Regions from separate parts of the Pseudomonas sp. E45-MNA-CIBAN-0222 genome, predicted to be linked through region 3. Evidence: predicted binding sites of a transcription regulator. Region 3 holds the regulator's gene; each other region holds the start of a gene.

Region 1 (4,642 bases), on a different contig from region 3:
AAGCTGAGGCTGGAAGCTGGAAGTAGTCCGGACGAAGACAGTCTGTCCGAGGGTTGTACGGCCTGGCCTTGCGATCAGTGCCGGTCGGGAGGGCGGTGGCGGATGCTGCCGCCAAGCAGCCCCGGCTGTTTCACCGATGAGTCAGGCCGGACGATAGACGCGTACATTGACATGCCCCTCGCTCAGCAGATGGTGAGCATGCAGGCGGCTCATGACACCTTTATCGCAATAAAGCAGGTACTGGCGATTTTCATCCAGGTCCTTGAATCGGTTGTTCAGCGCATAGAAGGGTAGCGTCTGTACTTCGATCCCAGGCAGCTCGAGCGGTTCGTCCTCGGCGCTATCGGGGTGACGAATGTCGAGGATGACCTGACCGGTGCTCGGCTCGACGACCTCTTCTACCTGCAAATCCTGGCCCAGCTCGTCGATCACGCGATCGATGGCGACCTGTCGGGCGTTGGCCAGGGCGCGTTCGAGGATCGCCATGTCGAACTGCTTTTCTTCGTGCTCGATACGATAGCGCTTGGCCTTGGTGGTCGGGTTCACCGAGATCACGCCGCAGTATTCGGGCATGTTCTTGGCGAACTCGGCGGTGCCGATCTCGAAGGCTGTGTCGATGATGTCCTGCTTGTGGCTGGCGATCAGCGGGCGCAGCACCAGCATGTCGGTGGCCGAATCGATTACCGAGAGGTTCGGTAGCGTCTGGCTGGAGACCTGGGAGATCGCCTCGCCGGTGACCAGCGCATCGATGTGCAGGCGCTCGGCGATCTGCGTCGAGACGCGCAGCATCATGCGCTTGAGGACGACGCCCATCTGGCTGTTGTCGACTTTCTGCAGGATCTCGCCGACCACTTCCTCGAACGGCACGCTGATGAACAGCACGCGGTGCGAGCTGCCGTATTTTTTCCACAGATAATGGGCGACTTCCATCACGCCCAGTTCGTGGGCACGGCCGCCTAGATTGAAGAAGCAGAAATGCGTCATCAGCCCGCGGCGCATCATCTGATAGGCGGCAACGGTGGAGTCGAAACCACCGGACATCAATACCAGGGTCTGCTCCAGCGCGCCCAACGGGTAGCCGCCGATGCCGTCATGCTGCTCGTGCACGACGAACAGGCGCTGGTCGCGGATCTCCATGCGCACTTCGACTTCCGGGGCCTTTAGCGAAATACCGGCGGCGCCGCACTGCTGGCGAAGCTGGCTGCCGACATGGCGTTCGACGTCCATGGAGCTGAACGGATGCTTGCCGGCACGCTTGCAGCGCACGGCGAAGATCTTGCCCGGCAGGCGCTTGGCATAGTGGGCCTTGCACCTGGCGACGATGTCATCGAGATCGCCTAGCGGATACTCGTGCACTTCCAGGCAATGGGCAATGCCGGGCGTGCAGCGCAGGCGCTCGATCATCTCGCGCAGCAGCTTTGGCTCGCTGAGCGCGGTTTCCACCTCGATGTTGTCCCACACGCCCTCGACCCGCAGGCCGGGATCGAGCTCGCGCAGCACGGTGCGGATGTTCTTCGCCAATTGACGAATGAAGCCCTTGCGCACCGGCGGGCTCTTGATGGTGATTTCGGGAAAAACCTTGACGATCAGCTTCATGGAAACAGCGCGGGCGCCGACGTGGCAGGAAAAGAGGGGCGCGGAGTATAGCGGAAACTGCTCAACATTTAATCGCTTTCTTTAAACGCACCCAAACGCACCAATATGATGCGACCTTCATTTGCTTCGCACCAACACGGCGCACGACTTGGGACTAATGGCTACTCTATAGCGCGCACGAATGCCGCAGCGCCGTGGTCGCGGGCCTGCAGTCCCAAGAAGGAGCACTGGCATGCAATTTGCTCTCTTGTGAGGCAGGTCGCCGTGACGGAGTATCCCCGCTCGGCTTCACCCCTAGATTTCGGAAGCAACCTGTCAACGCTTCCACCACTTGGAGAGCACCATGTCGAAGTCGCTTCAACTGATCAAAGATTACGATGTGAAGTGGATTGATCTGCGCTTCACCGATACCAAAGGCAAGCAGCACCACGTCACCGTTCCGGCTCGTGATGCGCAGGATGAAGACTTCTTCGAGCACGGCAAGATGTTCGACGGCTCGTCCATCCATGGCTGGAAAGGCATCGAAGCCTCCGACATGATCCTGATGCCGGTCGATGAAACTGCCGTACTCGATCCGTTTACCGAAGAGCCGACCCTGATCCTGGTCTGCGACATCGTCGAGCCGAGCACCATGCAGGGCTACGACCGTGACCCGCGCTCCATCGCCAAGCGCGCTGAAGAGTTCCTCAAAGGCACCGGCATCGGCGACACCGTATTCGTAGGCCCTGAGCCGGAGTTCTTCATCTTCGACGAAGTGAAGTTCAAGTCGGACATCTCCGGCTCGATGTTCAAGATCTACTCCGAGCAAGGCTCCTGGATGACCGACCAGGACGTCGAAGGCGGCAACAAGGGCCATCGCCCAGCCGTCAAAGGTGGCTACTTCCCGGTTCCGCCGTGCGACCACGACCACGAAATCCGTACTGCCATGTGCAACGCCATGGAAGAAATGGGTCTGGTTGTCGAAGTTCATCACCACGAAGTGGCGACTGCCGGCCAGAACGAGATCGGCGTCAAGTTCAACACGCTGGTAAACAAGGCTGACGAAGTTCAGACCCTCAAGTACTGCGTACACAACGTCGCCGACGCCTATGGCAAGACCGCGACCTTCATGCCGAAGCCGCTGTATGGCGACAACGGTTCGGGTATGCACGTACACATGTCCATCTCCAAGGATGGCAAGAACACCTTCGCTGGCGAAGGCTATGCCGGCCTGTCCGAGACTGCCCTGTACTTCATCGGCGGCATCATCAAGCACGGCAAGGCGCTGAACGGCTTCACCAACCCGTCGACCAACTCCTACAAACGTCTGGTCCCGGGCTTCGAAGCACCGGTCATGCTGGCTTACTCGGCCCGCAACCGTTCCGCCTCGATCCGTATTCCGTACGTTTCCAGCCCGAAAGCCCGCCGCATCGAAGCGCGCTTCCCGGACCCGGCTGCCAACCCGTACCTGTGCTTCGCTGCACTGCTGATGGCTGGCCTGGACGGCATCCAGAACAAGATTCACCCTGGCGATGCGGCCGACAAGAACCTGTACGATCTGCCGCCGGAAGAAGGCAAGCTGATCCCGCAGGTTTGCGGCAGCCTGAAGGAAGCCCTGGAAGAGCTGGACAAGGGCCGCGCGTTCCTGACCAAGGGCGGCGTGTTCTCCGACGACTTCATCGATGCATACATCGAGTTGAAAGCGGAAGAAGAAATCAAGGTGCGCACCTTCGTGCACCCGCTGGAATACGACCTGTACTACAGCGTCTGATCCAGACTGCGTGACAGGAAGGCCACCCTCGGGTGGCCTTCTTCGTTTAAGCGACCGACCCCAACTTCATGCAGCTTGTTGCGGCTCGCAATTCCCACCGATCAGGCTTGCCTGGAGGCCCGAGCAATGCAAGGCTTCCGATGTCAAATCCCGCGGAGCGTCCCATGCGTAGCGCACTGTTCAGCCTGCTGTTCATCCTCAGCATCCCGGCCTTCGCCGAGATCTACAAATACACCGATGCCAGCGGCAATACGGTGTTCACCAATCAACCGCCCGAAGGCGTGCAGGCCGACACTGTCGATCTTCCACCCGCCAACACCGTGAACATTCGTACAGCCGAGCCGCCACCTCCGCTGCCGGACCGCCAGCAGACCCAGCAGGCCCCCTATCAGACACTCCGGGTGACGGGCATTCCGGATGACGAGGCCTTGCGCGCCAACAACGGCACCTTCGTCGTCAGCGCCCTGCTGGAGCCGCAACTGCAGCGGGGCCATACCCTGCGCTTTCTGCTCGACGGAATTCCACAGGCCGCTCCCAGCCCAGCCACCTCCTTGCAACTGAACAACATCGAGCGCGGCGACCATCGCCTGCAGGTCGAGGTGCTCAGCGGCGACCGCGTGATCCAGCGCAGCGAGGCGGAGCTCTTCACCGTGCAGCGGGTCAATACGTCCAGCCCCGCGCTGCGTCCGCCGCCACCAAAACCCAAGCCGGCCTCTTGAGCATGCTCCGACAGACGTTGGCCGCCGCTTTCCTGCTGGCGGCAGCCTTGCCCGCCTTCGCCGGCGTCTACAGCTACACCGATGCCGACGGCAATCGGGTGTTCACCGATCGCCCGGCTGGCCAAACAGTAGACGAGATACGCCTGAAACCCTCAAACAGCATGCCTGCCCCGCCGGCACCCGCCTTGCGCGCCACGCAGGCCGAGACGCCCAAGGCTGCGGTTATCAGCTATCAGCTGCGCATTCTCACCCCGGTTGCCGATGAAGCGATCCGCAACAATGCCGGCAACGTCAGCGTAACCGTGCAGGCGGAGCCCGAGTTGCTACCCGGCCACGCCTACCAACTATTGCTGGACGGGCAGCCTTTCGGCGCGCCGGGAGAGCAGGCATCCTTCGAACTGAGCAATGTCGACCGCGGCACCCATCAGCTGGCGGTTGCAGTGGTGGACAATCAGGACCGCGAGCTGCAGCGCACCGAAGCTCAGCCCTTTCATCTGATACGCACCTCGCTGGCTCAACGACGTATGGTCAACCCATGCAAGAAAGCCGACTACGGCGTGCGCCCGGAATGCCCACT
Region 2 (4,642 bases), on a different contig from region 3:
GTGCTGTCGCGGCGCTTGGCTGAAGAGGGTCACTATCCCGCCATCGACATCGAGGCATCCATCAGCCGAGTCATGCCGCAGGTTGTGAGTGCCGAGCATGTTCGCGCTTCGCAGCGTTTCAAGCAGCTCTGGTCGCGCTATCAGCAGAGTCGTGATCTGATCAGCGTCGGTGCCTATGTACCAGGTGGCGATCCGGAAACCGACATGGCCATCGCACGGCAAGCGGAGATGGTCAGCTATCTGCGCCAGGGACTCGATGAGAGCGAAGATCTCAATCGCAGTGCTGCGCAGCTCGCTGCGGTGTTCAGTCCTCGGCAAGGCGGCTAACCGGTGGCGGTCAGTCGCGCTGCGCGGCTTGCACCGGTCGTTGAAATGGCCGAGCGCGCCGAGCGCGACGCTGCGCGGTTGCTGGGCCAGGCCCAGGCGCAATTGTCGCAGGCCGAAGCCAAGCTATCCGAGCTTGAACAGTATTTCGGGGATTACCAGCAGCAATGGATGCAGCAGGGCAGCCAGGGCGTTTCCGGCCAATGGTTGATGAATTATCAACGCTTTCTTTCCCAGCTCGAATCGGCCATCGGCCAGCAGCAGCGTAGCGTCAATTGGCATCGTGACAACCTGCTCAAGCTGCGACAGCAGTGGCATCAAAAGCATGCGCGCGTGGAAGGGCTGAGCAAGCTGATCGAAGGTTATCAGCGTGAAGCGCGAGTAGCGGCAGATAAGCGCGAGCAGAAGCTGCTAGACGAGTTTGCCCAACGACTTTCCGGTCGAGCGAGAGAGCTTTGAGGAACTCATGCCGACCATTGTTGCGAGTCGCCGCAAACATGCCGGATTCGTGCTTGCCGCGCCGCAGCTTGAGTGATAAATCTTCACCGCTTTCTACGCAGCGATTATCAGATGGGTGTCGAACTGACGTTCGGTCCCGCCGGGCCTGGTTACAGGCTCTGAATTTTCAGCCGGATACGGCTGTCCACCTCGCATCAGCGACAACTGCCACCGCCGGCAGTTTTCAAGACGTACCGGATCAGGGAGTGCCACATGACCATTACCTCGCAGCCTTCGGTGGATGGGCAGGAGTTGACCATTACCATCAACGGACGCTTCGACTTTAATGCGCATCAGGCTTTCCGTGATGCCTATCAGCGGCAGGACGTAAACCCGCGACGTTACGTGGTCAATCTGCAGGGCACTACCTATATGGACAGCTCGGCACTCGGCATGCTGCTTTTGCTGCGCGACCACGCCGGTGGCGATGAGGCAGACATTCGTTTGCTCAACTGCAATGCCGATGTGCGCAAGATTCTCTCGGTTTCAAACTTCGAACAGCTGTTCGTGATTGCCTGAGATGTCTACCAGGCTGTCGATCCTGATCGCCGAGGACAGCCCGGTTGATCGGATGCTGCTTTCCACCATCGTCGCCCGGCAAGGACATCGTGTGCTTACAGCAGCAGACGGCCAGGAGGCAGTTGAGCTGTTCCAGCGGGAACGGCCTCAGCTGGTTCTAATGGACGCGCTGATGCCGGTCATGGATGGTTTCGAGGCGGCGCGCCGGATCAAGCAGCTGGCCGGTGATGAGCTGGTGCCTATCATCTTTCTCACCTCGTTGACCGAGAACGAAGCGCTGGTCAGCTGCCTCGAAGCCGGCGGTGACGACTTCATCGCCAAGCCCTACAACCCGATCATCCTCGAAGCCAAGATTCAGGCTATGCACCGTCTGCGTCGGCTGCAGGCGACAGTGCTCGAGCAGCGCGACCTGATCGCCAGACGCAATCGGCAGTTGCTCGATGAACATCGGGCGGCGAAGGCAATATTCGACAAGGTCGCCCATGCCGGTTGCCTGAGCGCGCCCAACATCCGCTATCGGCAATCGCCTCGAGCACTGTTCAATGGCGACCTGCTCCTCGCCGCGCAGGCGCCGGCAGGGCAGATGTTCGTGCTGCTCGGTGATTTCACCGGCCATGGCCTTCCGGCGGCCATCGGCGCCATGCCGCTGGCCGAGACTTTCTACGGAATGGCGGCCAAGGGCTACTCCAGCTCCGACATCCTTCGCGAAATGAATGCCAAGCTCAAACAGATCCTCCCGGTGGAAATGTTCTGTTGTGCAACGCTGTTGGATATCAATGCCAAGCAGGGAACCCTGCGCGTCTGGAGTGGCGGGCTTCCAGATGGTTATCTCATTTCTGCCGATGGGCGACGTACTGCGTTGGTTTCGCAACACCTGCCGCTGGGCGTAGTGTCCGCTGCAGCGTTTGACGACAAGTTTCAGTACTACCCACTGGCGCCGGGCGATCGCCTGTTGTTGCTGTCCGACGGCGTGGTGGAAAGCCGCAATGCCGAGGACGAGCTGTTCGGCGAGCAACGGTTGTTGGCTGCGCTCACTGCCAACCGTGAACCAGCCTGCCTGTTCGACGAGATTGAGCAGGCCTTGCTGGACTTTCATGGGCAGCAACAGGATGACCTGAGCCTTGTCGAAGTCGTAGTGACAGAGGATGCGGGGTTTATGCCGCTGACCAGTTCCGCAACGGCGCACCGCGTTCGCCCCATGGATTGGTCAGCCCACTTCGACCTGCGTGCCGATAGCCTGCGTAACGGCAACCCACTGCCGCAGCTGCTGCAAGTGCTGCTGCAGATCAACCAGCTACGGCCAAGAGTGGGCGCGATCTATACCGTACTGGGCGAGCTTTACTCCAATGCCCTGGAACATGGCGTGCTCGGGCTCGACTCGGCACTCAAGTGCGATGCCGACGGTTTCAAGCGATATTACGACTTGCGACAGCAGCGCTTGCAGTCGCTTGCTGACGGCCATATTCATCTTGAGCTGGGTATCAAGGCGGGAGCGCAGGGCGGCAAGCTGCGCATTGCCATCAGCGACAGCGGATCTGGTTTCGATGTGGCGAGCGCTTTACAGGCACAGCTGGGTAGTGACCAGTTCAGTGGCCGAGGTTTGCACTTGGTTCGCCAGTTGAGCGACGGGCTCGATTGGCAACCGGATGGGCGGGGTCTGAGCGTGGAGTTCGTCTGGCAGGCTGAGGCATAATTCAGCGCTTTGAAACAGGAGTGTACCGGTGTCCAACACTCATCTCGACGGCGCCGTGCTGGCTACGCTGCAGGACGTGATGGAGAGTGAATATCCGGCACTGCTGGATACCTTTCTCGCCGATTCCGAGGAGCGCGTTCGTCTACTCCGGCAAGCCTGCCAGGCTGATCAGGCCGAAACCCTGCGCCGGGCTGCACACAGCTTCAAGGGTAGCTGCAGCAACATGGGTGCAACCCTTCTGGCTCAGCTCTGCCAGGAGCTGGAGAGTGTCGCCAGGGAAGATCAGTTGGCAGTAGCGCCTGCGCTGATCGAGTCCATCGAACGTGAATTCGCCATTGTGGGCATCTTGTTCCGCGCTGAACGACAGCGCTACGGTTAAACGGACAAATCTCTGACGCTCACGCGTTTTCCGTGCGACTCGGGCGGTCGCTGCGCTTCTGCCATTTTGACGTCTTGCGCGCTAATTGCCGAAACACGCGCTTTTGCGCGCTCTTTTCATACGTCTGCACAGGCTGGCCCAGAACTTGCTCTGCTATCGCCACGATCCATCCGTAGCGGAATGACCCAATGGCTGTTTCCCCCGACCTGCTGCTCAAATCTCCTTCTGTAGAGGCGCGAGCCAAAGCCTCGACCAAGGCACCCGAAGCCCCGCGCGAGGCCCGGGATAGCGCCAGCTTTTCCGACGTTTACGCCAAAGAGCGCCAGACGAAACCGGCCGACCGCCCAGTGCGTAATGAGACCGGTCGGGATAAGCCCGTCGACGATAAGGCTCGGAAGGAATCGGCTGGCGTAGCCGGTGACGAAAAGCCGACGGTTGCCGACAGCGGCAATTCCTTGCCTCCCGAAACGCAGGCGGAGGAGGTGCCTGAAGCTGAACTTGACCCACTGTTGCTGCTGGGGCTCGGTGGACAGCTGGTGCCGCAGACTGAAAGCGAGTCAGGCGGCGAGGTTCAGGGGGAGTCGCTGCTGGCCGGTTTATCGGTTGCGCAAGGCCTTGCCGCTGGAGATGAGAGTTTGTCGGCAGAAGAAACATCGCTAGCAAGCATGCGGCCCGTCGCCGACACGTCGCTCGGCACGCAAAAGAATGCTCAGTCGCTGGGGAATCCGCTAGCTGATGCGCAAGCAAAGGCAGAGGTAGATGACGGTTTTGCAAGCGTCTTGCTGGCCGCGAATGAGCCAGACGATGGCGAGTTCGATCTGGAACTGGCGACCAAGGAGTTGCTGGACAGCGTGGAGGCGCCCAAGGAGAGTCGCTCGGCAAGCGCCACTGAGTTGGCTGCCACCCGACCCAATCTCTTGAGTCAGGCGATCACTCAGCAGGTCCAGCAGGCGCAGCGGCCGGCGCTGGTGCCCGGACAGCCGGTGCAGATGCAGCAAACGGGTTGGAGCGAGGCTGTTGTGGATCGGGTGATGTGGTTGTCCAGCCAGAACCTGAAGTCGGCCGAGATTCAACTCGATCCCGCCGAGCTGGGTCGCATGGAGGTGCGTATTGATCTGAGCAAGGACCAGGCTCAGGTGACCTTCCTCAGCCCGCACGCCGGTGTGCGTGACGCGCTGGAAGGGCAGATGCAGCGACTGCGCGAAATGTTCGCCCAGCAGGGCATGAAC
Region 3 (4,642 bases):
ATCGGTTATTTACCGCAGGAAGCGTCCATTTTCCGCAAGCTCTCGGTCGCCGACAACATCATGGCGATTCTCGAGACCCGCAAGGATCTGGACCGTAGCGGCCGCCAGCAGGCGCTGGAAGGCCTGCTGCAGGAGTTCCACATCAACCATATCCGCAACAGCCTCGGCATGAGCCTGTCCGGCGGCGAGCGTCGCCGCGTGGAGATCGCCCGTGCGCTGGCTACTGCGCCCAAATTCATCCTCCTCGACGAACCCTTCGCTGGCGTCGATCCGATATCGGTGGGCGACATCAAACAGATCATCCACCACCTCAAGGCCAAGGGCATCGGCGTACTGATCACCGACCACAATGTCCGTGAAACCCTGGACATCTGCGAAACCGCCTACATCGTCAACGATGGCCAGCTGATCGCCGAGGGCGACGCCCAAACAATCCTGAGCAACCAACTGGTCAAGGAAGTCTATCTGGGCCACGAATTCCGTCTGTAGAGCCGTTTTTTTTGCGCAGCTCGGCAAATCGGCCCTAGGCAAAGGCTTCCTCGGCAGGCATATAATTTGCTTTCTGTTGGCGCCTGGCGCGCCACATGTCGGAACGGGCGCGGTTGCGCCGGCATAAAAGGTTTGAAGTCCTCTGCCATGAAACCATCGCTAGCCCTGAAGATGGGCCAGCAGCTGACGATGACACCGCAGCTGCAACAGGCCATACGGCTCCTCCAGTTATCCACCCTCGATCTGCAACAGGAGATCCAGGAGGCACTGGATTCCAATCCCATGCTCGAGCGGGAAGAAGACGGTGACGACTTCGACAACGCCGACCCCATGGCCGAAGCTGCCGAACGGCCGGGCGAATCCGGCGCTGAGAAAAGCAGCAGCCAGGAAAGCACCTACGAGGAACCCTCCCACAGCGCCGAGAGCCTTGAAGACGGCGACTGGGGCGAGCGCATTCCCAGCGAGCTGCCGGTAGACACTGCCTGGGAAGATATCTATCAGACCAGCGCCAGCAGCCTACCCAGCAACGATGACGACGAGTGGGACTTCACCAGCCGCACGTCGACTGGCATCAGCCTGCAAAGCCACCTGCTGTGGCAGCTCAACCTCGCGCCAATGAGCGATACCGACCGCCTCATCGCCACCACGTTGATCGATTGCATCAACGATCAGGGTTATCTCGACGAGTCGCTGCAGGAAATCGTCGACTCGTTCGACCCCGAGCTTGAAATCGAACTCGATGAAGTCGAAGTCGTGCTGCGGCGCATTCAGCAGTTCGAACCAGCCGGCATCGGCGCGCGCGACCTGCGCGAGTGCCTGCTGCTGCAGCTACGCCAGCTCCCCGAGCGAACCGCCTGGTTGAATGAAGCGCAACGGCTGGTCAGTGATCATCTGGACATACTCGGCAGCCGTGACTACGGCCTGCTGATGCGCCGAATGAAGATCAAGGAAGACGAGCTGCGCCAGGTCATCGAGCTGATTCAGAGCCTGAACCCCCGCCCCGGCTCGCAGATCGAGGCGAGCGAACCGGAATACGTGGTGCCCGATGTGATCGTGCGCAAGCACAATGATCGTTGGCTGGTCGAGCTGAATCAGGAGGCGATGCCGAAACTACGCGTCAATGCGCAGTACGCCGGCTTCGTCAAACGCGCCGACTCCAGCGCCGACAACACCTTCATGCGCAACCAGCTGCAGGAAGCGCGCTGGTTCATCAAAAGCCTGCTCAGCCGCAACGAAACGCTGATGAAGGTCGCCACCCAGATCGTCGAGCACCAGCGCGCATTCCTCGAGCACGGCGACGAGGCGATGAAGCCGCTGGTGCTGCATGACATCGCCGAGGCGGTGGGTATGCACGAGTCGACCATTTCTCGCGTGACTACGCAGAAATACATGCACACGCCGCGCGGTATCTACGAACTCAAGTACTTCTTTTCCAGCCACGTCAGCACCGCCGAAGGTGGCGAGTGTTCATCTACTGCGATTCGCGCAATCATCAAGAAGCTGGTCGCCGCGGAAAACCAGAAAAAGCCGTTGAGCGACAGCAAGATCGCTGGTTTACTGGAAGCGCAGGGCATCCAGGTGGCCCGTCGTACCGTTGCAAAGTATCGGGAGTCACTCGGTATCGCACCGTCCAGCGAGCGTAAACGATTGCTGTGATCGGCCACTGGTCCAACTGTCCCGGCGGCAGGCCTACCAACCTGCTCTTCGCACTAGGCAAAGGAGATAGCAGTATGCAAGTCAAGATCAGCGGTGTTCATCTGGAAGTAACCGACGCCCTGCGTGACTACATTGAGGAGAAATTCGAGCGTCTTGCCCGTCATTTCGACCGCATCATCAGTGTCCAGGTGATTCTCCAGGTCGAGAAGCTCAAGCAGAAAGCCGAAGCAACCCTGCACGTCGCCGGCCGCGAAGTAGTGGCCATCGCCGAACACGAAGACATGTACGCTGCCATCGACCTGCTCGCCGACAAGCTTGATCGTCAGCTGATCAAGCACAAGGAAAAGCAGCTCGACCACACTCAGGGCGCCGTCACCCGCTGACTCACTATGATCCGACTCGAAAACATCCTGACCCCCGGACGTTCACTGGTGAACGTCCCGGGCGGTAGCAAGAAACGCGTCCTGGAGCAGATCGCCAAGGTGATTGCCCAGGACCTCATCGACCTCGATTCCCAGACCATCTTCGAAAGCCTGATTGCCCGCGAGAAGCTCGGTTCCACCGGCTTCGGCAACGGCATTGCCATCCCGCACTGCCGCATGGTCGGCTGCAACGCACCGCTGAGCGCCGTCCTGCGTCTGGAAACCCCGGTGGATTTCGATGCCATCGACGGCGCGCCGGTGGATTTGCTATTCGTGCTGCTGGTCCCAGAGGCAGCTACAGACGAGCACCTCGAACTGCTACGCCAGATCGCCAGCATGCTCGACCGCGAAGACGTACGCCAACGGCTGCGCCAGGCGACGAGCAATCAGCACCTCTACCAAGTAGTGGTTGACGTGCAGAATGGGGCTTAGCGCAATGGGCACCAGATGCGGCTGATCATCGTCAGTGGACGCTCGGGCTCAGGCAAAAGCACCGCGCTGAACGTGCTCGAGGACAATGGCTTCTATTGCATCGATAACCTGCCCGCCGGGTTGCTACCCGAGCTCGCCGAACGCGCCCTGCTGCATACCGAGTTATTGCACCCGCAGGTCGCCGTATCGATCGATGCGCGCAACCTTCCCAGCCAGCTGCAGCGATTCCCGGAACTACTCGCGGAGGTGCGTGCGAAGCACATCCTGTGCGACGTTCTTTATCTGGACGCCGACGACGAAACCTTGCTCAAGCGTTTTTCGGAAACCCGCCGGCGCCACCCGCTGACCAACGAGAACCGCTCCCTGGCCGAAGCGATCCATGACGAAGAGTTGTTGCTGGCGACGATCATCGATCATGCCGACTTGAAGATCGATACTACGCACCTGAATCTGTATCAGCTTCGCGACATGCTAAAGCTGCGCCTGCTCAACAAGCCCGAACCGGGCACAGCCTTTCTCATCGAGTCGTTCGGCTTCAAACGAGGCATGCCTGTGGACGCCGACCTGGTATTCGACGTGCGCTGCCTGCCGAATCCGTACTGGAAGGCCGAGCTTCGCGACTTCTCCGGGCTCGACCAGCCTGTCGTCGACTATCTGGCTGCTCAGCCTGACGTGGAGGAGATGTTTCAGGACATCCACGGCTATCTAAGTAAATGGTTGCCGCGCTTTGCCGCCAGCAACCGGGCCTACGTCACCATCGCCATCGGCTGCACCGGGGGCCATCATCGCTCGGTCTACCTGGCTGAACGCCTGGGTCAGGCGCTAAAAGAGCCGCTGAAGAACTTGCAGGTCCGTCACCGGGACCTCGCTTAGGAATACCTGCACCCATGCCCGCCCGCGAAGTCACCATCATCAATAAACTCGGCCTGCACGCCCGCGCAGCCGCCAAGTTCGTCGGTGTCGCCAATCAGTACCCGTGCACCATCCGCGTAGGTCGCTGCCCGGCGACGCTGGTGGACGGCAAGAGCATCATGGCCGTCATGATGCTGGCTGCGAGCAAAGGCAGCACGGTGCATCTACACACAGAAGGTGAGCAGGAAGACGATGCACTCAATGCATTGGTCGCGCTGATCGACGATTACTTCGAAGAAGGCGAGTAATCACCTCACCACGCCGGCGCAGACCGTCTCCGGTCGCGCCGCGCGGTATGCGTCACTTGCCCGCGACCATCATCCGCTCGATCAGCACCGAGCCGGTACGCACGTTGCTGCGCGTCTCGATATCACAGCCGACAGCGACAATCTGTCGGAACATGTCGCGCAGGTTGCCGGCGATGGTCACCTCCTGCACCGGGAACTGGATTTCGCCGTTTTCTACCCAGTAGCCGCCAGCACCGCGGGAGTAATCACCTGTCACCAGATTCAACCCCTGCCCCATCAACTCGGTGACCAGCAAACCCCGCCCCATACGACGAATCAGAGCAGCCTGATCCTCCTCGCCATGGCTGACGTGCAGGTTGTGTACTCCCCCGGCATTGGCCGTACTCGGCATACCCAACTTGCGCCCCGAATAGGTCGATAGCACATAGGACAGCAAACGGCCGTTCTCCACAAACGGCTTGGCATAGGTTGCCAGGCCGTCTC

The links. Region 3 encodes sigma-54, which starts transcription at its own class of promoters, with help from an activator protein. Its sites were predicted from a motif close to ANTGGCATNNANNTTGCTNT; they were not measured.
Region 1: glnA (glutamate--ammonia ligase) is a predicted target of sigma-54. The motif match lies at 1,823-1,842, and genes of this name have one in related genera.
Region 2: AAEZ08_RS15870 (flagellar hook-length control protein FliK) is a predicted target of sigma-54. The motif match lies at 3,546-3,565, and genes of this name have one in related genera.

Annotation. Positions count from the first base shown of each region.
Region 1 is NZ_JBEOPU010000013.1:31,279-35,920, forward strand. It holds gene thiI (tRNA uracil 4-sulfurtransferase ThiI) at 142-1,596, opposite strand; gene glnA (glutamate--ammonia ligase) at 1,940-3,346, shown strand; gene AAEZ08_RS18145 (DUF4124 domain-containing protein) at 3,511-4,065, shown strand; gene AAEZ08_RS18150 (DUF4124 domain-containing protein) at 4,068-4,642, shown strand, end outside.
Region 2 is NZ_JBEOPU010000010.1:90,674-95,315, reverse strand. It holds gene fliI (flagellar protein export ATPase FliI) at 1-327, shown strand, start outside; gene fliJ (flagellar export protein FliJ) at 331-783, shown strand; gene AAEZ08_RS15885 (STAS domain-containing protein) at 1,036-1,341, shown strand; gene AAEZ08_RS15880 (ATP-binding SpoIIE family protein phosphatase) at 1,343-3,034, shown strand; gene AAEZ08_RS15875 (Hpt domain-containing protein) at 3,063-3,413, shown strand; gene AAEZ08_RS15870 (flagellar hook-length control protein FliK) at 3,602-4,642, shown strand, end outside.
Region 3 is NZ_JBEOPU010000007.1:86,063-90,704, reverse strand. It holds gene lptB (LPS export ABC transporter ATP-binding protein) at 1-489, shown strand, start outside; gene AAEZ08_RS12280 (RNA polymerase factor sigma-54) at 637-2,145, shown strand; gene hpf (ribosome hibernation-promoting factor, HPF/YfiA family) at 2,220-2,528, shown strand; gene ptsN (PTS IIA-like nitrogen regulatory protein PtsN) at 2,535-2,999, shown strand; gene rapZ (RNase adapter RapZ) at 3,015-3,872, shown strand; gene AAEZ08_RS12260 (HPr family phosphocarrier protein) at 3,887-4,159, shown strand; gene pmbA (metalloprotease PmbA) at 4,212-4,642, opposite strand, start outside.